DNA from 3 places in the Bradyrhizobium sp. UNPF46 genome. Region 3 is predicted to be linked to each of the others. Evidence: predicted binding sites of a transcription regulator. Region 3 holds the regulator's gene; each other region holds the start of a gene.
The links. Region 3 encodes PhoB, which activates phosphate uptake and scavenging genes when phosphate is short. Its sites were predicted from a motif close to TGTCATNNANCTGTCAT; they were not measured.
Positions count from the first base shown of each region.

Region 1: a site for PhoB is predicted at 5,436-5,452, ahead of UNPF46_RS36855 (DUF2794 domain-containing protein). Genes of this name have one in related genera too.
Region 2: a site for PhoB is predicted at 4,400-4,416, ahead of ugpB (sn-glycerol-3-phosphate ABC transporter substrate-binding protein UgpB). Genes of this name have one in related genera too.

Region 1 covers NZ_LFJB01000131.1:8,855-16,247, reverse strand. The annotation lists gene UNPF46_RS36875 (ABC transporter ATP-binding protein) at 1-456, shown strand, start outside; gene UNPF46_RS36870 (ABC transporter permease) at 453-3,023, shown strand; gene UNPF46_RS36865 (Bax inhibitor-1/YccA family protein) at 3,305-4,096, shown strand; gene UNPF46_RS36860 (GNAT family N-acetyltransferase) at 4,343-4,873, shown strand; gene UNPF46_RS36855 (DUF2794 domain-containing protein) at 4,998-5,369, opposite strand; gene UNPF46_RS36850 (DUF1223 domain-containing protein) at 5,965-6,741, opposite strand; gene acnA (aconitate hydratase AcnA) at 7,079-7,393, opposite strand, start outside.
Region 2 covers NZ_LFJB01000001.1:8,253-15,645, forward strand. The annotation lists gene UNPF46_RS00055 (sn-glycerol-3-phosphate import ATP-binding protein UgpC) at 152-1,240, opposite strand; gene ugpE (sn-glycerol-3-phosphate ABC transporter permease UgpE) at 1,254-2,102, opposite strand; gene ugpA (sn-glycerol-3-phosphate ABC transporter permease UgpA) at 2,102-2,983, opposite strand; gene ugpB (sn-glycerol-3-phosphate ABC transporter substrate-binding protein UgpB) at 3,029-4,345, opposite strand; gene UNPF46_RS00075 (CaiB/BaiF CoA transferase family protein) at 4,645-5,865, opposite strand; gene UNPF46_RS00080 (organic hydroperoxide resistance protein) at 6,042-6,467, opposite strand; gene UNPF46_RS00085 (MarR family winged helix-turn-helix transcriptional regulator) at 6,621-7,082, shown strand; gene UNPF46_RS00090 (GIY-YIG nuclease family protein) at 7,084-7,326, opposite strand.
Region 3 covers NZ_LFJB01000079.1:4,028-11,420, reverse strand. The annotation lists gene UNPF46_RS28405 (ATP-binding protein) at 1-1,177, shown strand, start outside; gene pstS (phosphate ABC transporter substrate-binding protein PstS) at 1,329-2,342, shown strand; gene pstC (phosphate ABC transporter permease subunit PstC) at 2,484-3,473, shown strand; gene pstA (phosphate ABC transporter permease PstA) at 3,478-4,329, shown strand; gene pstB (phosphate ABC transporter ATP-binding protein PstB) at 4,326-5,147, shown strand; gene phoU (phosphate signaling complex protein PhoU) at 5,159-5,875, shown strand; gene phoB (phosphate regulon transcriptional regulator PhoB) at 5,899-6,606, shown strand; gene UNPF46_RS28370 (GcrA family cell cycle regulator) at 6,851-7,363, opposite strand.

The sequences.
Region 1 (7,393 bases), on a different contig from region 3:
GAGGACGCGCTGGCGCGCTTCCGCGGCCGCCAGGTCGGCATCGTCTTCCAGTCCTTCCATCTGATCCCGACCATGACGGCGCTGGAGAACGTCGCGGTGCCGCTCGAGCTCGCCGGCAATCCCGACGCGGCCAGGCGCGCGGCGCAGGAGCTGCAATCGGTCGGGCTCGGCGACCGCCTGCATCATTATCCGACGCAGCTCTCCGGCGGCGAGCAGCAGCGCGTCGCGCTGGCCCGCGCGCTCGCGCCCGATCCCGCCATCCTGGTCGCGGACGAGCCGACCGGCAATCTGGACGAGGCCACCGGAAAGCAGATCGTCGACCTCCTGTTCAGCAAGCATGCCGAGCGCGGCATGACGCTGGTGCTGGTCACGCACGATTCCTCGCTCGCGCATCGCTGCGATCGCGTGATCCGGCTGCGCTCGGGCCGCATCGACACGCAGTCCGCACCGGCATGAGCGCGGCGGCTGAACCCTTCGCGAAGCCGAGCGGCATCGCGCTATCATTGCGTTATGCGCTGCGCGAATTGCGCGGCGGCCTGCGCGGCTTCTACGTCTTCATCGCCTGCATCGCGCTCGGCGTGATGGCCATCGCCGGCGTCGGCTCGGTGTCGGCGAGCCTTTCCGACGGCCTTGCCCGCGAGGGCCGCACGCTGCTCGGCGGCGACGTTTCCTTCGTGCTGTTCCAGCGCGAGGCCAAGCCCGAAGAAGTCGCCTTCCTGCGCTCGCGCGGCACGGTTTCGACCGCCGCCACCTTGCGCGGCATGGCGCGCGCGGCCGATGGCCAGCTCGCACTGGTCGAGATGAAGGCGGTCGACGACACCTATCCGATGCTGGGCCAGCTCACGTTGGTCCCGCAGCTTCCGATGTCCGATCTGCTCGCGGAGCGCGACGGCGCATTCGGCGCCGCGGCCGATCCAACGCTGCTGGCGCGGCTGTCGCTCAAGACCGGCGACCGCGTCACCATCGGCTCGGCGACCTTCCAGATCCGCAGCACGGTCGAAGCCGAGCCGGACAAGCTCGCCGGCGGCATCGGCTTCGGCCCGCGCTTCCTGATCAGCCAGGCGGGCCTGCGCGCCACCGGCCTGATCCAGCCCGGCAGCCTGGTGCGCTGGGTCTACCGGGTCAAGCTGCCCGATCTCGCCAACAACGAACGGGCCACCGAAGCCTTCATCGCGGATGCGCGCAGCGCCGCGCCGCAGGCGGGCTGGGAGATCCGCAGCCGCTCCAACGCATCGCCGCAGCTCGAGCGCAACATCAGCCGCTTCACGCAGTTCCTGACCCTGGTCGGCCTCGCCGCGCTGCTGGTCGGCGGCGTCGGCGTGGCCAATGCCGTGAAGAGCCATATCGACCGGCGGCTCGAGGTGATCGCGGCGCTCAAGGCCGTCGGCGCCACCGGGCGCGACGTGTTCGGCATCTATCTCGCGCAGGTCCTGCTGCTCGCCGCGATCGGCTCGCTGATCGGCCTTGCGCTCGGCGCCGCCATGCCCTTCGCCATCGTCGGCCTGTTCGGCAAGCTGCTGCCGCTGCCGGTGGTGCCGGCCGTGCATGCCGACGAGCTCGCGCTGTCCTTCGTCTACGGCCTGCTGACCGCGCTCGCCTTCGGCCTGTGGCCGCTCGGGCGCGTGCACGACGTCCCGGTCGCCGCGCTGTTCCGCGACACCATCAGCTCGGACTGGCACCGGCCGCGCGCGGGCTATCTCGTGCTGATGGGCGTGGTGATCGCGCTGCTGGTCGCGGTCGTGATCGGGCTGTCGTTCGACAAGCGCATCGCCGCGGTGTTCGTGGCCTCCTCCGTCGTCGTGTTCGCCCTGCTGCGAGGAATCGCGGCCCTGCTGATGGGAATCGCACGGCGATTGCCGCGGACGCGGCTGCCGATGCTGCGGCTCGCCATCGCCAACATCCACCGGCCCGGCGCGCTGACGCCCTCGGTCGTGCTGTCGCTGGGGCTCGGGCTCGCGGTGCTCGTCACCATCACCCAGATCGACGGCAATCTGCGCCGGCAGTTCCTGGCGGCCCTCCCCGATCGCGCGCCGTCGTTCTTCTTCATCGACATTCCGAGCGCGCAGGCCGCACCGTTCGACGAGTATCTGCGCAAGATCGCGCCCGGGGCGACGGTCGAGGACGTGCCGATGCTGCGCGGACGCATCGTCGCTGCGCGCGGCGTACGCGCCGAGGACCTCAAGCCCACCACCGATTCGGAATGGGTGCTGCAGAGCGACCGCGGCCTGACCTACACCGCCGAGCTGCCGAAGGGCTCCAAGGTGGTCGAGGGCGAGTGGTGGCGCGCCGATTATTCCGGCCCGACGCTGGTCTCGATGGAGAAGAAGATCGCCGACGGGCTCGGCCTCAAGCTCGGCGACGAGATCGTGGTCAACGTGCTCGGCCGCGACATTCCCGCCAAGATCGGCAATCTGCGCAGCATCGACTGGCAGGGGATGGGCATCAACTTCGTCCTCGTATTCTCGCCGAACGCCTTCAAGGGCGCGCCGCACACCCACATCGCGACCCTGACGGAGACGGGCGGAACCGCGGCAGGCGACGGCAAGATCATCAAGGACGTCGCCGCCGCCTATCCGATGGTGACGAGCGTGCGCGTGCGCGAGGTGATGGAGACGGTCGGTTCTGTCGTGACCAATCTGGCACTGGCGATCCGCGGTGCCAGCGCCGTGACCCTGATCTCGGCGATCCTGGTGCTCGGCGGGGCGCTCGCCGCCGGCCATCGCCACCGGGTCTACGATGCGGTGATTCTGAAGACGCTGGGCGCGACGCGGCTGCGGCTGCTCGGCGCCTATGCGCTCGAATACCTCCTGATCGGGCTCGCCACCGCGGTTTTCGGCGTGATCGCCGGCAGCTTAGCTGCCTGGATGATCGTGACGCGGCTGATGACGCTGAGCTTCGTCTGGCAGGCCGGCAGCGCGGCCGGAGTGGTCGCGGCCGCGCTCGTCGTCACCGTCGGACTCGGGCTCGCAGGCACGCTGCTGGCATTGAACAAAAAGCCCGCCACGGTGTTGCGGAATTTGTGACAAAATGTAGCGGATGGCCGCTCGGATGCGGAATCGCACGATTCCCGCGATTAACCACGACTGCTCGTCAGGTTCGCGTCAGGATTGCCGCCAAGGGCGACATTCAGCCGCGCGTGGAAGGTTGCAGTGAATGTGTTAGTTTCCCACATATCGAATGGGTTCGGAGCCCGGATTGTTAGCCAAAATTTAGTCGGCTGGCATTGGTATCCGAGATAGAATTTGACGAACCGGCGGCATGGCGACCCTCATGCCGGACCGGACCAACCAACGGGAATTCGACCATGTCGGACCTAGACCGTAACTACGCTTCTCCTTTCGGCAGGGCCGCCGGGCGTGTTGACGCCGCGACGGTCGATGCCGGCCTGCGCGCCTACATGCTGCGCATCTACAATTACATGAGCATTGGCCTCGCCATCACCGGCCTGGCCGCGCTCGGCGTCTACATGGCTGCCGTGACTGACGTCCCGACCGCGGACGCCGTCCGCGTCGGCAATATGTTCCTGACGCCGTTCGGCTACGCGATGTTCGTCAGCCCCCTGAAGTGGCTGTTCATGCTCGCGCCGCTCGCCATGGTGTTCGTGATCTCGGCGGGCATCAACCGTCTGGCGCCCTCGACCGCCCAGATCCTGTTCTGGGTGTTCTCGGCGCTGATGGGCATCTCGCTCTCGTCGATCTTCCTGGTGTTCACGCACACCTCGATCGTGCGGGTGTTCTTCATCACCGCGGCGACCTTCGGCGCGCTGAGCCTCTACGGCTACACCACCAAGCGTGACCTGACCGGGATGGGCTCGTTCCTGTTCATGGGCCTGATCGGCATCATCATCGCGAGCCTGGTGAACCTGTTCCTGGCCTCTTCGATGCTGCAGTTCATCGTGTCGGTCGTCGGCGTGCTGGTGTTCGCGGGCCTCACCGCCTGGGATACCCAGCGGCTGAAGAACGACTACATCTACGGCTACGCTTCGGCCGGCGGTGACATCGCAGAGCGTGCGGCCATCACCGGCGCCCTGTCGCTGTACCTGAACTTCATCAACCTGTTCACGCTGCTGCTGCAGCTCCTCGGCCAGCGCGACTAAGCTCTGAGACGAGAGGACGGACACGAACCCCGGCCGAAAGGCCGGGGTTTTTGTTTGGGCAGGTGCACGCCCGTATCCCGGATGGAGCACCGCTCTCTCCCCGTCATTGCGAGGAGCCCTTACGACGAAGCAATCCAGAGTCCCTCCGCGGATGCATTTCTGGATTGCTTCGCTGCGCTCGCAATGACGGGTGGGGCAGCACCGGAGCCCCTTCCAGCACCTGCGGGAAGGCTCTAATCTTCTCCCATGTCCGCACCAGAAATCAGGCCCACGCTTGAGGCCGACCTCCCCGCCATCACCGCCATCTATCAGCAGGCCGTCCGCGAGGGCACTGCGACGTTCGAGCTGGAGCCGCCTGACCTTGCCGAGATGACGCGCCGCTATCGCGCGCTGATCGACGGCGGCTATCCCTATTTCGTCGCCATCCTCGACGGACGCGTGGCCGGCTATGCCTATGCCGGCGCCTACCGGCCCCGGCCGGCCTATCGCTTCACGGTCGAGAACTCGATCTATCTCGATCCCTCGTTCCACCGCCGCGGCGTCGGCTCAAGGCTGCTGGAGCGGCTGGTCGCCGAATGCGAGGCGCGCGGCTTCCGCCAGATGATCGCGGTGATCGGCGATTCCGCCAATGCCGGCTCGATCGGCGTGCACACCAAGGGCGGCTTCAAGATGATCGGCACGCATCCCAATGTCGGGCTGAAATTCGGCCGCTGGCTCGACACGGTGATGATGCAGCGCGACCTCGGCGAGGGCGGGAGCACGGTGCCGGGGAAGTAGGGCTCACTCGTCATTCCGGGGCGCGCAGCACGTGTCCGAAATCCATTGAACGGCACGGACGATGGACCAACGAATTCCGGGCTCGCGACTTCGTCGCGCCCCGGAATGACGACCGTACGCGAGGCTACACCACCGCCAATTTCCGATCGATCGCCAGCAGCACGCGCTCGAGCTCGTGGCCGCGGCGCAGGATCAGGCCCGTCGCCGAGATCACGCTGTACATGCCCTGCTTGCGCGCCAGCCGCGGGTCCTTCTCGATGCGGTAGATCGGCACTTCCGAGGCGCGGCGGTAGACCGAGAACACCGCGCGGTCCTTCAGAAAGTCGATGGCATAGTCGCGCCACTCGCCATCGGCGACCATACGGCCGTAGAGATTGAGAATACGGTGCAGCTCGAGCCGGTTGAACGTCACCCTGCCCTGTTGCGCATTCGCAGCGGCGGGGCGCGCCGCCGCGCGCTGCTCGCTCGGATCGGCATCCTCCGACATCAGACTCATAGGAAGCGCCTCCTCATCGCACAACATGACCCTCGTCCGCGAAAACCGTCCCCGGAACCGCGGATCATGACGGATACATGATCGCCCCAACCGTTCCTCGCCGCAAGACCCTCGATGGAACTCGATGCACGCAACCGGTGGAATCGGTTGCGAATCAGGACACACGCCAGGGTGGAACTCTGTCGCGACGAACCGTCACGGGATCGTGCTCAAGAATCTTAGTCTCGCCGCTTTTCCGCCTAGCGACTGCCGCCCTGCATTGCGAAAAGATTCATGTGCGTTGACCCGGTCCTTTCGGTTCCGGATTCCTCAGCCCCCAGCCCCCCGGGGTCGAACAGGATCGGGTCTGTACGCGCGACAAGGAGGGCCAACGCAAGTTGGTCCTTTTTTGTTTTTGTCGGGATGTTTCTGCCTCGACGAGTTTCTCCGAACATCCGCGCGAAGATTTTCTGTCCTCATCCTGAGGGCCGCGCTCTTGCGCGGCGCCTGGAAGCATCGAGGCCGAGCGAGCGGGGCCTGCATGGTTCGAGACGCGCGCAAGGGCGCGCTCCTCACCATGAGGGGAGAGAGTGAGTACGACGCTAGAGAATTGAAATCAGTGCAGCGACGTGTAGGCAGCGCCCAGCATCGGGCCGGGCTTCTCGCGGCTGCCGTCCTGGACATAGACCACGGCGCCGTCGACGCCGTCGCGCGTCAGGTTCTCGATCGGCACCGTCCAGCTTTCCTGACGTCCGGTCCAGTCACCGACCTTGAGCAGGTTGCGCACCACGTTGTGATAGGTGACCTGCTGTCCGCGATTCTCGCCGCGGGTGATCGCGATCGGGACCGACTTGGCGATCGAGCAGATCCAGACCTCGCCATGCGAGACGGCCGGCTCCTTGCTCGCGGCCACCGACACGTTGATCTGCTTGCCGGCGAGCGACATCGTCACCGGCACGCTCATCACGCCCACACCCTTGTCGGTCTTGCCGATCGCGCTCTCGATGCCGGCGCGATCGCTGCCGATGACATGGGTGGAACCGTTGACCACGACCTGCGGCGTGTAGACCTCGCGGTCGCCGCGCATGCGCGAATAGGCGCGCTGCCGTGCGGAGAAGCGCGAATCCGCCAGCGTGTCCTTCCAGCCGAGATAGTCCCAATAATCGATCGGCATGCTCAGCGCGATGACCGAGGGATCCTTGGAGAGGTCGCCGATGATCTGGTCGGCGGGCGGGCAGGACGAGCAGCCCTGCGAGGTGAACAATTCGACAACGGCGCGGGGATCGGCGGAGGCGGGAACGACGACGGCGAAGATGGCACAGATGCCGAGAGCTCCCGACCAGAGCGCACCGGACCAACGCGAAACCAGATGAGAGGCCGTCATTGCTGTCATGTCGAACGTCACACACCGTCACTCGTGGGGGAAGATCTTATCGTCTGATGGTCACCGTAGTCTTACGGGGCACGACACATTCATCCGTCCAGAGAACCGTCAAAGGACCGTTTTCCGCCGGGCGGGCCCATCCGAAACGTGCCGTAAACGCGCGAAGGCGGCCTTGTGATAGGCCGCCTTCGTTTAACCTTCTACTCACGTCGCGGTGAGCCATCGTTCACAAATTCGCGCGCTAAAGTGCGGCGGGCGCACTTTAGCGGTTGTTGTTGGAGCATGATCTTCCCGGAAAACCGCTCCGCACTTTGCGCTAACGCGGCCCTTCGGGTCCGGATCATGCTCAGGCCGCGAGCTTGCGCAGCACGTAGTGCAGGATACCGCCGTTGCGGTAGTAGTCGAGCTCGTCCAGCGTATCGATGCGGCAGAGCAGCGAAACGCGCTGCAACGAACCGTCGCCGGAGACGATCTCCGCGGTCAGCTTCTGGCGCGGCTTGAGGTCGCCGACGAGGCCGCGGAGCGTGACCTTCTCGTCGCCCTTCAGGCCGAGCGACGACCACGAGGTGCCGTCCTCGAACGTCAGCGGCAGCACGCCCATACCGACCAGGTTGGAGCGATGGATGCGCTCGAAGCTCTGGCAAATCACGGCGCGAACGCC
Region 2 (7,393 bases), on a different contig from region 3:
TCCGAACGCTTGGCAGAGATTTCCTTCAGGCTGAGTCGACCAGCGCAGGAGCGACGATTTTCCGTCGCCAATTTCCTCAACGAAAACAATGCCCCTTCTACTGTGCATGGGGTTGTTTTCGCAATTTTGGTTTGGGAGGCTTCGGAAGCCCTCAGGCCTCTAACCGCTTCCGGCCGTCACCGCTGAACAGATGCAGCTTCTGGCGAACAGCCGCGACCCGGATTTTCGCGCCGATGGCGGGCGCCTCGGTGCCGGGAATGCGGACGATGATCTCGCCGGGCGGCAGTTCGCCGGGTGTGGCGGCGACACGTTGCTCTTCCTGCTCGCGCGAGCCGTAGACGAAGGTTTCGGCGCCGACGCGCTCGATGGCTTCCACGGTGAGCGGCAAGGCGACGCCGCCGTCGGGCGTCCGGTCGGTGATGACGAAATCTTCCGGGCGGATGCCGAGGATGCCGGCGTCGGCCGCCGCGCTGCCGGCGAGCTGCGAGCGGATCTCCTCGGGCCGCGTCGACATCAGATTCATCGGCGGCGCGCCGATGAAGGAGGCGACGAAGGTGGTCGCCGGCTTCTCGTAGATCGCCAGGGGATTGCCGATCTGCTCGACCTGGCCGCCGTTCATCACGACCAGGATGTCGGCAAGCGTCATGGCTTCGAGCTGGTCGTGGGTGACGTAGATCGACGTGGTGTTGAGCCGGCGCTGCAATTTGCGGATCTCGACCCGCATCGCGATGCGGAGTTTGGCGTCGAGGTTCGACAGTGGCTCGTCGAACAGGAACACCTTCGGCTGGCGCACGATGGCGCGGCCCATGGCGACGCGCTGACGCTGGCCGCCGGAGAGCTGGCGCGGCTTGCGCTCCAGCATCGACGACAGCTCGAGCACGCGTGCGGCTTCCTCGACGCGGGTCTTGATCTCGGCCTCGGCCATGCCGCGGTTGCGCAGGCCGTAGGCCATGTTGTTGTAGACGCTCATATGCGGATAGAGCGCGTAGTTCTGGAACACCATCGCGATGTCGCGATCGGCGGGCTCGATCTGGTTGACGATGCGGCCGCCGATGTCGATCTCGCCGCCGGTGACGGTCTCGAGGCCCGCAACCATGCGCAGCAGTGTGGACTTGCCGCAGCCGGAGGGGCCGACCAGCACGCAAAACTGTCCGTCGCCGACATCGACGTCGACGCCCTTGATGGCCTCGAAGCCGCCGGGATAGGTCTTGCGGACGTTGCGCAGGGTGACGTTAGCCATGAAAACTCGCTTCTTACTTTTCCGTCTCGACCAGACCGCGCACGAACAATTTCTGCATCACGACGACGACGAAGACCGGCGGCAGCATCGCAAGCACGGCGGTCGCCATCACGATCGGCCATTCGGTCAGCGCGTCGGTGGTGGTGATCATCTTGCGGATGCCGACCTGGATGGTCTGCATGTCGTCGCGGGTGGTGATGAGCAATGGCCAGAGATACTGGTTCCAGCCGAGGATGAACAGGATCACGAACAGCGCCGCCATGTTGGTGCGCGACAGCGGCAGCAGCGTATCCCAGAAGAAGCGCAAAGGACCTGCGCCGTCGATGCGCGAGGCCTCCAGCAGCTCGTCCGGCACGGTCATGAAGAATTGCCGGAACAGCAGCGTCGCGGTGGCCGAGGCGATCAGCGGCAGCGCGAGGCCCGCGTAGCTGTCGAGCATGTGCAGATCGGCGACGATCTTGTAGGTCGGATAGATGCGGACCTCGACCGGCAGCATCAAGGTGATGAAGATGATCCAGAAGATCGGCATCCGCAGCGGAAAGCGGAAATACACGATCGCATAGGCCGAGATGATCGAGATCGCGATCTTGCCGACCGCGATCAAGAGCGCCATCACCAGCGAGTTCAGCATCATGTTGCCGACCGGCTCGCGGGTCGAGCCGCTCGTGCCGACGAAGATGGTCTGGTAGTAGGTCTCGAAGAAATGACCGCCGGGCAGTAGCGACATCTGCCCGTTCGCGATCAGCGCGTTGTCCTGGGTCGAGGCGACGATCGCGATGTAGACGGGAAACGCGACGATCGCGATTCCGATCCAGAGAATGAAATGGGCGACGTAGCGCCGAATGCCCTCGTCCTCGACCATCAGTAGGTCACCTTGCGTTCGACGAAGCGGAACTGGATTCCCGTGAGCACGATCACCATGATCATCAGGATCACCGATTGCGCCGCGGAGCTGCCGAGATTGCCGCCGAGCAGGCCGTCGGAATAGACCTTGTAGACCAGCGTCTCCGTCGACTTGCCGGGACCGCCGCGGGTCATGGTGTCGATGATGCCGAAGGTGTCGAAGAAGGCGTACACGATGTTGACGACCAGCAGGAAGAAGATGGTCGGCGAGAGCAGCGGGAAGGTCACGGTCCAGAACCGGCGCATCGGACGCGCGCCGTCGATCGCGGCGGCCTCGAGCACGCTCTTCGGGATGGCTTGCAGGCCCGCGAGGAAGAACAGGAAATTGTAGGATATCTGCTTCCAGGCGGCGGCGAGGATGATCAGGCTGGCGGCCTGGTCGCCGTCGAGCAGCGGATTCCAGTCGATCCCGGCAGCGCGCAAATAGCGCGAGATCACACCGAGCGAGGGATGCAGCATGAAGATCCAGAGCACGCCGACGACCGGCGGCGCGACTGCATAGGGCCAGATCAGAAGCGTGCGATAGAGCGTCGATCCGCGCAGCGGCTTGTCCGCCATGACGGCGAGCAGCAGCGCGACGGACAGCGACGAGACCGCGATGGCGAACGAGAAGAAGAAGGTCCGCAGGATCGATTCGAAATAGGCGGGATCCCTGAACAGCTCGATGTAATTGTCGAACCAGACGAAGCTCGTCGACAGACCGAAGGCGTCCTGGAGCAGGAAGGACTGGATCACCGCCTGCAGGGCGGGCCAGTAGAAGAAAATCAGGACGATCGCGAGCTGCGGCGCAACCAGCGCGTAAGGCAATAGCTTCGATTGGAAAATGGCTTGCTTTTGCATGATGGACGGCACCGGCAGGCCGCGTGGCCTGCCGGCGCCTTCGCCTTATTTTACGGCGGTCTTTTCGAACTGGCGCAGCATGGTGTTGCCGCGCTCGACGGCGGCATCCAGCGCCTGCTTGGCGGTCTTCTTGCCGGCCAGCGCCTGCTCGATCTCCTCCGACCAGACGTCACGCAGCTGAACCATGTTGCCAAGGCGCAGGCCGCGCGAATTCTCGGTCGGCTCCTTGTTGGTCAGCTCGAGCAGCGGGGTCTCGAGATAGGGCTGATCCTTGTAGAAGCCCTCGGCCTTGGCCTTCTCGTACGCCGCCTTGGTGATCGGCAGGTAGCCCGAGGCCTTGTGGATGTAGACCTGGCGATCGGTGTCCGAGAGGAAGCTCAGGAACTTGGCGACGCCCTTGTAGTCGTCGGCCGGCTTGCCGCCCATCACCCAGAGCGAGGCGCCGCCGATGATCGAGTTCTGCGGCGCGCCCTTGACGTCCGGATAATACGGCATCGGCACGGCGGTGAAGTTGAACTTGGCCTGCGCCTTGACGTTGCCGAAGAACGCCGAGGAGGTCAGGTAGAGCGGGCATTCACCCGAGGTGAAGCGGCCTTCGCCGGTGTTGGTACGGCCGGCATAGTCGTAGGTCTTGTCCTTCTGCAGCTCGACCAGCTTCTCGAGATGCTTGACCTGCAGCGGGCCGTTGAATTCGAGCACGGTGTCGAAGCCGTCGAGGCCGTTGGCCTTGGTCGAGAGCGGCACGTTGTGCCAGGCCGAGAGCTGCTCGAGATTGACCCAGGTCACCCACGAGTTGGAGAAGCCGCAGGTCGCATGGCCGTTGTCATGGAGCTTCTTGGCCGCGGCGAAAACGTCGGGCCAGGTCTTGGGGATCTCGACATTCGCCTTCTTGAGCTCGTCGAGGTTGACCCACATGACGGTCGACGACGAGTTGAACGGGAACGACAGCATCTCGCCCTTCGAGGTCGAGTAATAGCCGGTGATCGCGGGCAGATAGGCTTTCGGATCGAACTTCTCGCCGGTCTCGGCCATCAGCTTGTAGACAGGCTTCACGGCGCCGGTCGCGGCCATCATGGTCGCGGTGCCGACTTCGAACACCTGCATGATGTGCGGGGCGTTGCCGGCGCGGAACGCCGCGATGCCCGCGTTCATCGTGTCGGCGTAGTTGCCCTTGTAGGTGGGGATCACCTTGTAGTCGCTCTGCGCTGCGTTGAAGTCGTTGGCGAGCTTGACGATGACGTCGTTGTTGGCGCCGGTCATCGCGTGCCACCACTGGATTTCCGTCGCGGCCAGCGCCGGCGCTGCGCCGAGACCAAACGTGAGTGCCACAGCAGCAGCCGTGCCAAAATGTCGAAGAGCCATCAAGAAAACCTCCCTTGCCCGTCACTAAAGAAGCGCTTGCGCTAGCAGCGCCATATGACGTTCACATGACTGTGTAAGCGGGAGAAACGAAAGCAGCAAGCGCTGCCAAATGGGAAGTCGTCAAATAGGCGAAGACGAAGCGGGCAGCCTGCCCCGTTCGCGGTGCACTATCGTGCCCGCGCCGCAGTGCGGCATTATGCTTGGATAAGCGACGTTCGGGCCACAGGCTCGAAACCCTCTCCCGCTTGCTTGCGGGAGAGGGAGCACACCTACCCCTGGCGCTCGATTCTCTTCTTGCCTCAGCGCTTGCGCTCGGGGCCGCAGACCGTGCCCTTTTCGACCATCGCGTCGATCTCGGCCTTGGAGTAGCCGAACTCGCCCAGCACTTCCGCCGAGTGCTGGCTGAATTTCGGCGGCAGCCGGCGCAGGCTCGGCTTGCTGCGGTCGAGCCGGATCGGTGACGCCACGCCCTTGTACCAGTCCTTCTCGATAATATCGCCGCGCGCGATCGTGTGCGGGTTCGTCAACGCCTGGTCGATCTTCTGCACGGGCCCTGCGGGCAGGCCCGCGGCCAGCAGGCGATTGCACAGCGGCTCGGCCTCGTGCTGGCTGAACACCGCGGCGAGCTCGGCGCGCAGCGCCTCGCGGTTGGCGATGCGGTCCTTGTTGCGGGCAAAGCGCGGGTCGGTGCCGAGCTCGGGCTTGCCGATCTCCTTGGCGAGCTTGCGGAAGGTGCCGTCATTGCCGACGCCGATGAAGATGTTGTCGGTCTTGGTCGGGAAGATCGCATAAGGCACGAGATTGGGATGCTCGTTGCCGGTGAGCGAGGGCGGCTTGCCATGCATGAAGTAGTTCGCGGTGTGCGGATGCATGATGGCAAGGCCGGTCTCGTACAGCGTCGTCTCCAGGAACTGGCCCTTGCCGGAACGCTGCCGCTCCGACAGCGCCATCAGGATGCCGATCGCCGCATAGAGGCCGGTGCCGATGTCGACCAGCGGCACGCCGATCCGCATCGGCCCGCTCTCCGGCGAGCCGGTCGCCGCGATCATGCCGGTCATGGCCTGGATGATGGCGTCATAGCCGGGATTGCCGCCGCGCGGGCCGTCGGCGCCGAAGCCGCAGATCCGGCAATGCACGAGACGCGGGAATTTCTGGCTGAGCACATCGTTGCCGATGCCCCATTTCTCCAGCGTGCCCGGCTTGAAGTTCTCGATCAGGACGTCGGCCGTTTCCAGCATCTTGAGCAGCACGATGCGCCCGCCCTCGGAGGCGAGGTCGAGGCCGATCGATCGCTTGTTGCGGTTGATGCCGATGAAATAGGCCGCGTCCTCCTCGTGGAAGGGAGGGCCCCAGTCGCGCACCTCGTCACCGGCAGGCGGCTCGACCTTGATCACGTCGGCGCCGTGGTCGGCGAGGATCTGGGTGCAGTAGGGACCGCCGAGCACGCGCGTGAGATCGATGACGCGCAATCCGCTCATGGCACCCAAAACAGCTTCAGAACCCGCGGCTTCAGAACTCATGCCTTCGCTTCCCCTGTGTCGACATTTCGTCACAGGCCTAGCGAGGTTTGTTTGCGCCAGCAATGGTCTGCCGCGTAGGGCCGCATGCGCCGCCGCCGCGCAATCCCGCGATGTGGGAAATCAACGGAAGCGGCCGGCCCGAGGGGGATCCCGGGCCAGCCAATCCGCCGTTCCGATCAGACGACCGTCAGGCGAACGTCGACATTGCCGCGCGTGGCGTTGGAGTAGGGGCACACCTGGTGCGCCTTGGCGACCAGCGCTTCGGCCTCAGCGCGGGCGAGGCCCGGCAGCGAGACCGCGAGGTCGATATCGAGGCCGAAGCCGCCTTCGGAGCGCGGGCCGATGCCGACGGTCGAGGTGACGGAGGCGTCCGCGGGAACCTTGGGGCCGCCCTGCGAGGCCACGAACTTCATCGCGCCGATGAAGCAGGCGGCATAGCCGGCCGCAAACAGCTGCTCGGGATTGTTGCCGGCGCCGCCACCGCCGCCGAGCTCCTTCGGCGTGGTGAGCTTGACGTCGAGCGCGCCGTCGAGGGTTGCAGCATGGCCGTCGCGGCCGCCGGTGGCCTTGGCGCTGGTCTTGTAGAGGACGTTCACGGACATTGTCGTCTCCCTTGGGTTTCGATGGGGTGCGATCCATATCGCAAACAATTAGATTGTGCGCAATTGAAATTCCGCGGTCTCACATTTAATTGTTCGCAATTGAATGTGCCGGCGCGCGGCGCCAGAATGAGACAGGTCCTTTAGAGATTCCCCATGCCTCGAAAATCATCGGCAGCGGACGCGCCGCTGCGGCTCGACAACCAGATCTGCTTCGCGGTCTATTCGGCCGCGCATGCCTTCAACCGCGTCTACAAGCCGCTTCTGGACCGGCTCGGCCTGACCTATCCGCAATATCTGGTGATGCTGGTGCTGTGGGAACGCGACGACGTTCCGGTCAAGGACATCGGCGAGCGGCTGTTCCTGGATTCGGGCACGCTGACGCCGCTGCTCAAGCGGCTGGAGGCGGCCCATCTCGTCAAGCGCACACGTTCCAGCGAGGACGAGCGCCAGGTGCTGATCGCGCTGACGGCGCAGGGCCATGCCCTGAAGGAAAAGGCTCGCGCCGTGCCGCAATCGATTCTGGCGGCGTCGGACTGCTCGGTGTCGGAGCTGGTCGCGATCAAGGACGAGATCGTCGCGCTGAGGGACCGGCTGAATGCGGTGATCGGGGAGTAGGCTAGCACAGCCGCTTTTTCGAGAAGGCCCGGCCCGAGTGTGACTTCAGATATGTCTCGAACGCCAGGGCCTTCAGCTTGTCGGGGAGGGCGCAGTACCAGAGCAACTTCCACCGTTTGAATTTGGCGGTGTGAGCAGATTTGCCGGCATTGTGCTCAGGGAGCCGTCGCGTCGGATCTTCCGTCGCGCCGATGTATTCCTCATCGGGGAATTCGACACTTTGGATGATGTAGACGTACCACATTGACGGCAATCGCCTGGGTCGTCGTTAGGTGGGGATCTCACCAGTCCGTCTTTGCCCTCCGGGCTAC
Region 3 (7,393 bases):
CGAATTGTTGGCGCTGCATGCCGTTGCCGTGTTCCTCTGCATCGCGGCAGCGGCGCTGATCCCGTGGCGCCTGCACGATGCCGCGGCCTCGCGCGAGGACACCCGCCGCATCAACCCGGTCGAGAGCGCGGCGGTGGCCGCGGTCGTCGCCGGCATGCCGGATCCGGCGGTGCTGCTCGACCGCGCCGGCCGCGTCATCCACCTCAATGCCGCCGCGGCCCAGCTCGCGCCGGCACTGCGCCGGAACGAGCTCGCCCAGTTCGCGCTGCGCTCGCCGGAGATCATCACGGCGCTGCGCGAGTCGATCGCGACCACCGAGCCGCGCCGCGCGACCTATCTCGACCATGTCCCGGTCGATCGCTGGATGGAGCTGATCATCACGCCGGTGCCGGTGCCGACCAGTTTCGGCGGCGCCGACAAATGCATGCTGATGACCTTCCACGACCAGACGCCGCTGCGCCGGGTCGAGGAGATGCGCGCCGACTTCGTCGCCAATGCCAGCCACGAGCTGCGCACGCCGCTCGCGGCGCTGTCGGGCTTCATCGACACGCTGCAGGGCCAGGCCAAGGACGATCCCAAGGCGCGCGAGCGCTTCCTCGGCATCATGCACAACCAGGCCACCCGCATGGCGCGCCTGATCGACGATCTCCTGTCGCTGTCGCGGGTCGAGCTGTCGGCCCATGTCCGGCCCGACACCCTGGTCGACCTCTTGCCGATCATCCGCCAGGTCGCCGACGGGCTCGAGCCGCTGGCGCGCGAGCGGCAGGTCGAGGTCGAGCTCCATCTGCCCGACAGCCCGGTGATGATCGCGGGCGACCGCGAGGAGCTGCTCCGCCTGTTCGAGAATTTGATCGAGAACGCGCTCAAATACGGCGCCTCGGGCGGACGCGTCGTCGTGTCGCTGATCTCAGCCGCAGCCACTGATGGAACTCAGGAAATCCGGATCATGGTGCGCGATTTCGGCCCCGGGATCGCGCCCGAGCACCTGCCGCGGCTGACTGAGCGCTTCTACCGCGTGGACGTCGGCGACAGCCGCTCGCAGGGCGGAACCGGGCTCGGATTATCGCTGGTGAAACATATTCTTAACCGCCATCGCGGCCGGCTTTTGATCGAAAGCGTGCCCAAGCAGGGTGCGACTTTCACCGCCTGCTTTCCCCAGGCCAAGACTTTAGTTTGAGCTAAAAACGCAAGCGATTTCAATCGCTTGGTGGTGTCATCCGACTGTCACGAAACCTTCGTAAAAGCACAGCCGACCGCTCCTAAAGCGGTCGGCGTGGGGAGCGCGATCGGGCGCGGATGGCGCTTCGCTCCCCCCAATGGAGACCAGCATGAATTTCCTCAAGACGATCGTCGTTGCCGGCATGGTTGCCGCTTCGACGACGGCGGCCTTTGCTGCCGACATCACCGGCGCCGGCGCGACGTTCCCGTTCCCGATCTATTCGAAGTGGGCTGACGCCTACAAAAAGGAGACCGGTAACGGTCTGAACTACCAGTCGATCGGCTCCGGCGGCGGCATCAAGCAGATCCAGGCCAAGACCGTGACCTTCGGCGCGACCGACATGCCGCTCAAGGCTGAGCAGCTCGAGAAGGACGGCCTCGTCCAGTGGCCGATGGTGATGGGCGCCATCGTTCCCGTGGTCAACCTCGAGGGCGTGAAGCCGGGCGAGATGGTGTTCGACGGCGAGACGCTGGCCAACGTCTATCTCGGCAAGATCACCAAGTGGGACGATCCGGCCATCAAGAAGCTCAATCCGAACGTCAAGCTGCCGTCGGATGCGATCACCGTGGTCCGCCGTTCGGACGGGTCGGGCACCACCTTCAACTTCACCAACTACCTCTCCAAGGCCAGTGCGGACTGGAAGAGCAAGGTCGGTGAGGGCACCGCGGTCGAGTGGCCGGTTGGCGTCGGCGCCAAGGGCAACGAAGGCGTGTCGGGCAACATCGGCCAGACCAAGAACTCGATCGGCTACGTCGAGTATGCCTATGCCAAGCAGAACAAGCTGACCTATACCGGCCTCGTCAACAAGGCCGGCAAGACCGTGCAGCCGACCGTCGAAGCTTTCCAGGCGGCCGCCTCCAACGCCGACTGGGCCAAGGCGCCCGGCTACTACGTCATCCTGACCGACCAGCCCGGCGAGAAGTCCTGGCCGATCACGGCGGCGACCTTCATCCTCATGCACAAGGACGCCACCGACAAGGCGGCTTCGCAGGAAGCCATCAAGTTCTTCCGCTGGGCCTTCACGAAGGGCGACAAGGCGGCCGAGGAGCTCGACTACATCCCGATGCCGGACACCGTCGTCAAGCAGATCGAGAAGACCTGGGCTGCCGAGATCAAGAGCTAAGCGCCCCGGTCCCGGACTGTGCGCCGGGATCTCAAAAGACCTCCGCTCCGGATCGGCATTGCGCCGCATCCGGAGCGCAAGACCAACAACAACACCGACAGCAAGCGTATATAACGGGTACAGGGGATCGGCGTGGCAGAGATGGCCGTTCAGAGCGATGTAATCGACGATGCCGGACCGTATGACCGCGCCAAGGCCTTGGGCGCGTTCAAGCTCGGCGACGTCACCTTCTACTGGATCACGCGGTTGTCCGCGATCTCGGTGCTGCTGATCCTCGGCGGCATCATCATCTCGCTGATCGTCGGCGCGTTCCCGGCGATGAAAGCATACGGCTTCTCCTTCCTGTGGACGCAGCGCTGGGCGCCGTCGGCCGATCCGCCCGTGCTCGGCGCGCTCGGGCCGATGTACGGCACGCTCGTCACCTCCTTCATCGCGATGTTGATCGCCATTCCCGTCGGCCTCGGCATTGCGATCTTCCTCACCGAGCTCTGCCCGCAATGGCTGCGCCGCCCGATCGGCATGGCGATCGAGCTGCTCGCCGGCATTCCCTCGATCATCTACGGCATGTGGGGCTTCTTCGTGCTGGGCCCGTTCCTGGCCAACACCTTCCAGCCCCTTATGATCAGGATCTTCGACGGCGTCCCGGTGCTGGGCGCGATCTTCGCAGGTCCCCCGTCCTATCTCAGCACGTTCAACGCCGCGCTGATCCTCGCCATCATGGTGCTGCCCTTCATCACCTCGATCTCGGTCGACGTGTTCAAGACGGTGCCGCCGGTGCTGAAGGAGGCCGCTTACGGCGTCGGCTGCACCACCTGGGAAGTCGTCCGCAGCGTGGTGATCCCCTACACCCGCGTCGGCATCATCGGCGGCGTCATGCTGGCGCTGGGCCGCGCGCTCGGCGAGACCATGGCGGTGACCTTCATCATCGGCAACTCGTTCCGCATCTCCTCATCGATCTTCGCGCCGGGCACCACGATCTCGGCGGCGATCGCATCCGAGTTCGCCGAGAGCGACGGCCTGCACCAGTCCGGCCTGATCCTGCTCGGCTTGCTCCTGTTCGTGCTGACGTTCTTCGTGCTGGCCGCCGCGCGGCTGATGCTGATGCGGCTGGACAAGAAGGCGGGGAAGTAAGGTCATGGCGCTCAATCCGATCTATTCGCGTCGTCGCCGCGTGGACATCGTCATCCGCGGGCTCTGCTTCGCCGCGGCCGCCTTCGGCGTCACCTGGCTCGCGCTGATCCTGGTCACGCTGCTCTACAACGGCCTGGCCGGCCTCAATCTCGAGATCTTCGTCGCGGACACGCCGCCTCCGGGCTCGACCGAAGGCGGCCTGCGCAACGCGATCGTCGGCTCGATCATCATGACGTTGATCGGCGTCGGCATCGGCGCGCCGCTCGGCCTGTTCGCCGGCACCTACCTTGCCGAATACGGCCGCAACGATCGCCTGACCTCGGTGATCCGCTTCATCAACGACATCCTGCTCTCGGCGCCCTCGATCATCATCGGCCTGTTCATCTACGGCGCGGTGGTGGTGCCGATGCGTGGCTTCTCCGCGATCGCGGGCGCGCTCGCGCTCGCCGTCATCGTGATCCCGGTCGTGCTGCGCACCACCGAGGACATGCTGCTGCTGGTGCCGAATCCGCTGCGTGAGGCGGCCTCGGCGCTGGGCCTGCCGCGCTCGCTGGTGATCAAGCGCATCGCCTATCGTGCGGCCCGGTCGGGCCTCATCACCGGCGTGCTGCTCGCCACCGCACGCGTCGCGGGCGAGACCGCGCCGCTGCTCTTCACCGCGCTGTCGAACCAGTTCTTCAGCCTCGGCCTGAACAAGACGATGGCCAACCTGCCCGTCACCATCAACAACTTCGTGCAGAGCCCCTACGCCTACTGGAAGCAGCTGGCGTGGAGCGGCGCACTGCTCATCACCCTGACCGTGCTTGCCCTGAACATTGGCGCGCGCATCCTTGGCGCCGAGAGGACCGCAAAATGAGTGAACTTTCCGTATCGATGAGCGCCTCCGGTGGCCTTCCGCAGGCGCCGGTGCTGCCCGAGGCGCCCGCCAAGGTGACGGTGCGCAACCTCAACTTCTATTACGGCGAGCACCACGCGCTGAAGAACATCAACCTGACGCTGGGCGCCAACCGCGTCACGGCGTTCATCGGCCCGTCCGGCTGCGGCAAGTCGACCCTGCTGCGCATCTTCAACCGGATGTACGACCTCTATCCGGGCCAGCGCGCCACCGGCCAGCTGATGCTCGATCAGACCAACATCCTCGACCCCAAGCTCGACCTCAATCTGCTGCGCGCCCGGGTCGGCATGGTGTTCCAGAAGCCGACGCCGTTCCCGATGACGATCTACGAGAACATCGCCTTCGGCATCCGCCTCTACGAGAAGATCTCGAAGTCCGAGATGGACGACCGCGTCGAGAAGGCGCTGCGCGGCGGCGCGCTGTGGAACGAGGTCAAGGACAAGCTCAACGCCTCCGGCCTGTCGCTCTCCGGCGGCCAGCAGCAGCGCCTGTGCATCGCCCGCACCGTCGCGGTGCGGCCCGAGGTGATCCTGTTCGACGAGCCCTGCTCGGCGCTCGACCCGATCTCGACCGCCAAGGTCGAGGAGCTGATCCAGGAGCTGTCCGAGAACTACACGATCGCGATCGTCACCCACAACATGCAGCAGGCGGCGCGCGTCTCCGACAAGACCGCCTTCATGTATCTGGGCGAGCTGATCGAGTTCGACGACACCAGCAAGATCTTCACGTCGCCGACCGACCGGCGCACGCAGGACTACATCACCGGCCGGTTCGGCTGAGGAGACGCAATATGGGTACCGAACATACCGCAAAGGCCTTCGACACCGACCTCCAGGAACTCACTCGCCTGGTCGCCGAGATGGGCGGCATCGCCGAGCGCATGATCGTCGATTCCGTCGACGCGTTGATCCGCCGCGACGTCGCGCTCGGTCAGCGCGTCGTGACCATCGACGCCGATCTCGACGCGCTGCAGAAGAGGATTGAAGAGCGCGCCGTGCTGACCATCGCACGACGCCAGCCGATGGCGGTCGATCTGCGCGAGATCGTCGGCGCCATGCGCGTTGCGACCGATCTCGAGCGCATCGGCGACCTCGCCAAGAACATGGGCAAGCGCGTTGCCGCGCTCGAGACTGACTTCCATCCGCTGAAACTGTTCCGCGGCCTCGAGCACATGACCGACCTCGTGCAGCAGCAGGTCAAGAGCGTGCTGGACGCCTATGCCGCGCACGATCTGCCGGCGGCGATGGCGGTGTGGAAGGGCGACGAGGAGGTCGATGCGATCTGCACCTCGCTGTTCCGCGAGCTCCTCACCTACATGATGGAGGATCCGCGCAACATCTCGTTCTGCATCCATCTGATGTTCTGCGCCAAGAACATCGAGCGGATCGGCGACCACGCCACCAACATCGCCGAGACCGTGTTCTACATGATCGAGGGCCAGGCGATCACCGACAAGCGGCCGAAGGGCGACATGACCACCTTCGCCACGACGATCCCGAATACCTGAAGACTTTAAGGAGCGACGACACCATGGGCGCACGCATTATGGTGGTTGAGGACGAGGAAGCTCTCACCGAGCTTCTCCGCTACAACCTCGAAGGCGACGGCTATGACGTCGAGACGGTGATGCGCGGCGACGACGCCGACACCCGCCTCAAGGAACACATTCCCGACCTGATCGTGCTCGACTGGATGCTGCCGGGCCTCTCCGGCATCGAGCTGTGCCGGCGGCTGCGCACCCGGCCCGAGACCAAGCAGCTGCCGATCATCATGCTCACCGCGCGCGGCGAGGAGAGCGAGCGGGTGCGGGGTCTTGCCACCGGCGCCGACGACTACATCGTCAAGCCGTTCTCGGTGCCGGAGCTCCTGGCGCGCGTGAAGGGACTGCTGCGGCGCGCCAGTCCCGAGCGGCTCGCGACCGTGCTGGCCTATGGCGACATCGAGCTCGACCGCGACAAGCGCCGCGTGGCGCGCTCGGGCCGCCCGATCGACCTCGGCCCGACCGAATATCGCCTCCTGGAGTTCTTCCTGGAGCATCCCGGCCGCGTGTTCTCGCGCGAGCAGCTGCTCGACAGCGTCTGGGGCCGCGACATCTACATCGACGAGCGCACCGTCGACGTCCATATCGGCCGCCTGCGCAAGCTGCTCAATCTCGGCCGCGAGCAGGACCCGATCCGAACCGTCCGCGGCGCCGGCTACGCGCTCGACGATCGCTTCGCGAAGGCGGAGACGACCTGAGGGTTGCGAACGGTTGGTCTGGCGAGCTGCAGCCACATGCTCAGCTGTCATCCCGGGGCGCGCGTAGCGCGAGCCCGGGATCCATAACCACAGGGTGGGGTTTGGCGAAGACCCGGAGTGACCATCTCGCGCAACAATTGCGCCCTGTGGTTATGGCTCCCCGCGTTCGCGGGGACGACATCGGATGTGTTGAGCCGTCATCGCACGACGGCTGCCGTCCTTGCAGTCAGCTAATTCCGCAAACTCAGCGCGGGCCCGGCTTGGCCGGCGCACGCCGGCGATCCGCCGCCGGCTGATACGCCACGCGCGAATGCTGGGCGCAGTAGGGAAGGCCGGAGAGCGCCTTGCCGCCGCAGAAGAAGAAATCCGGGCTCGAGGGATCGCCGACCGGCCAGTGGCAGGTCGCCTCGTTCAGTTCGAGCAGCGACAGCCGCTGGCTCATCGGCACCACGTTGTCGTAGGTGACGGGCTCGGCCTCGACCTCGACCTCGAAGGCCTGCGCCAGCGCAGTGTTGCCGCGTGCGATCGGGCGGGTGACCCGCATCATGTGCTGCGCGGGACGCGCCTTGCGCGGCCGCGGCGCTGCCGACGAAGGGCTCTTGGCGCGGCCGGACAGACCGAGCCTGTGCACTTTGCCGATCACGGCATTGCGGGTCACATTGCCGAGTTCAGCTGCGATCTGGCTGGCCGATAATCCGGCCTCCCAGAGCTTCTTGAGCTGCTCGACGCGATCATCGGACCAGGTCAAAACCGTCATTGCACCCTTTCCCTCGCCGCGCGGCTGCCG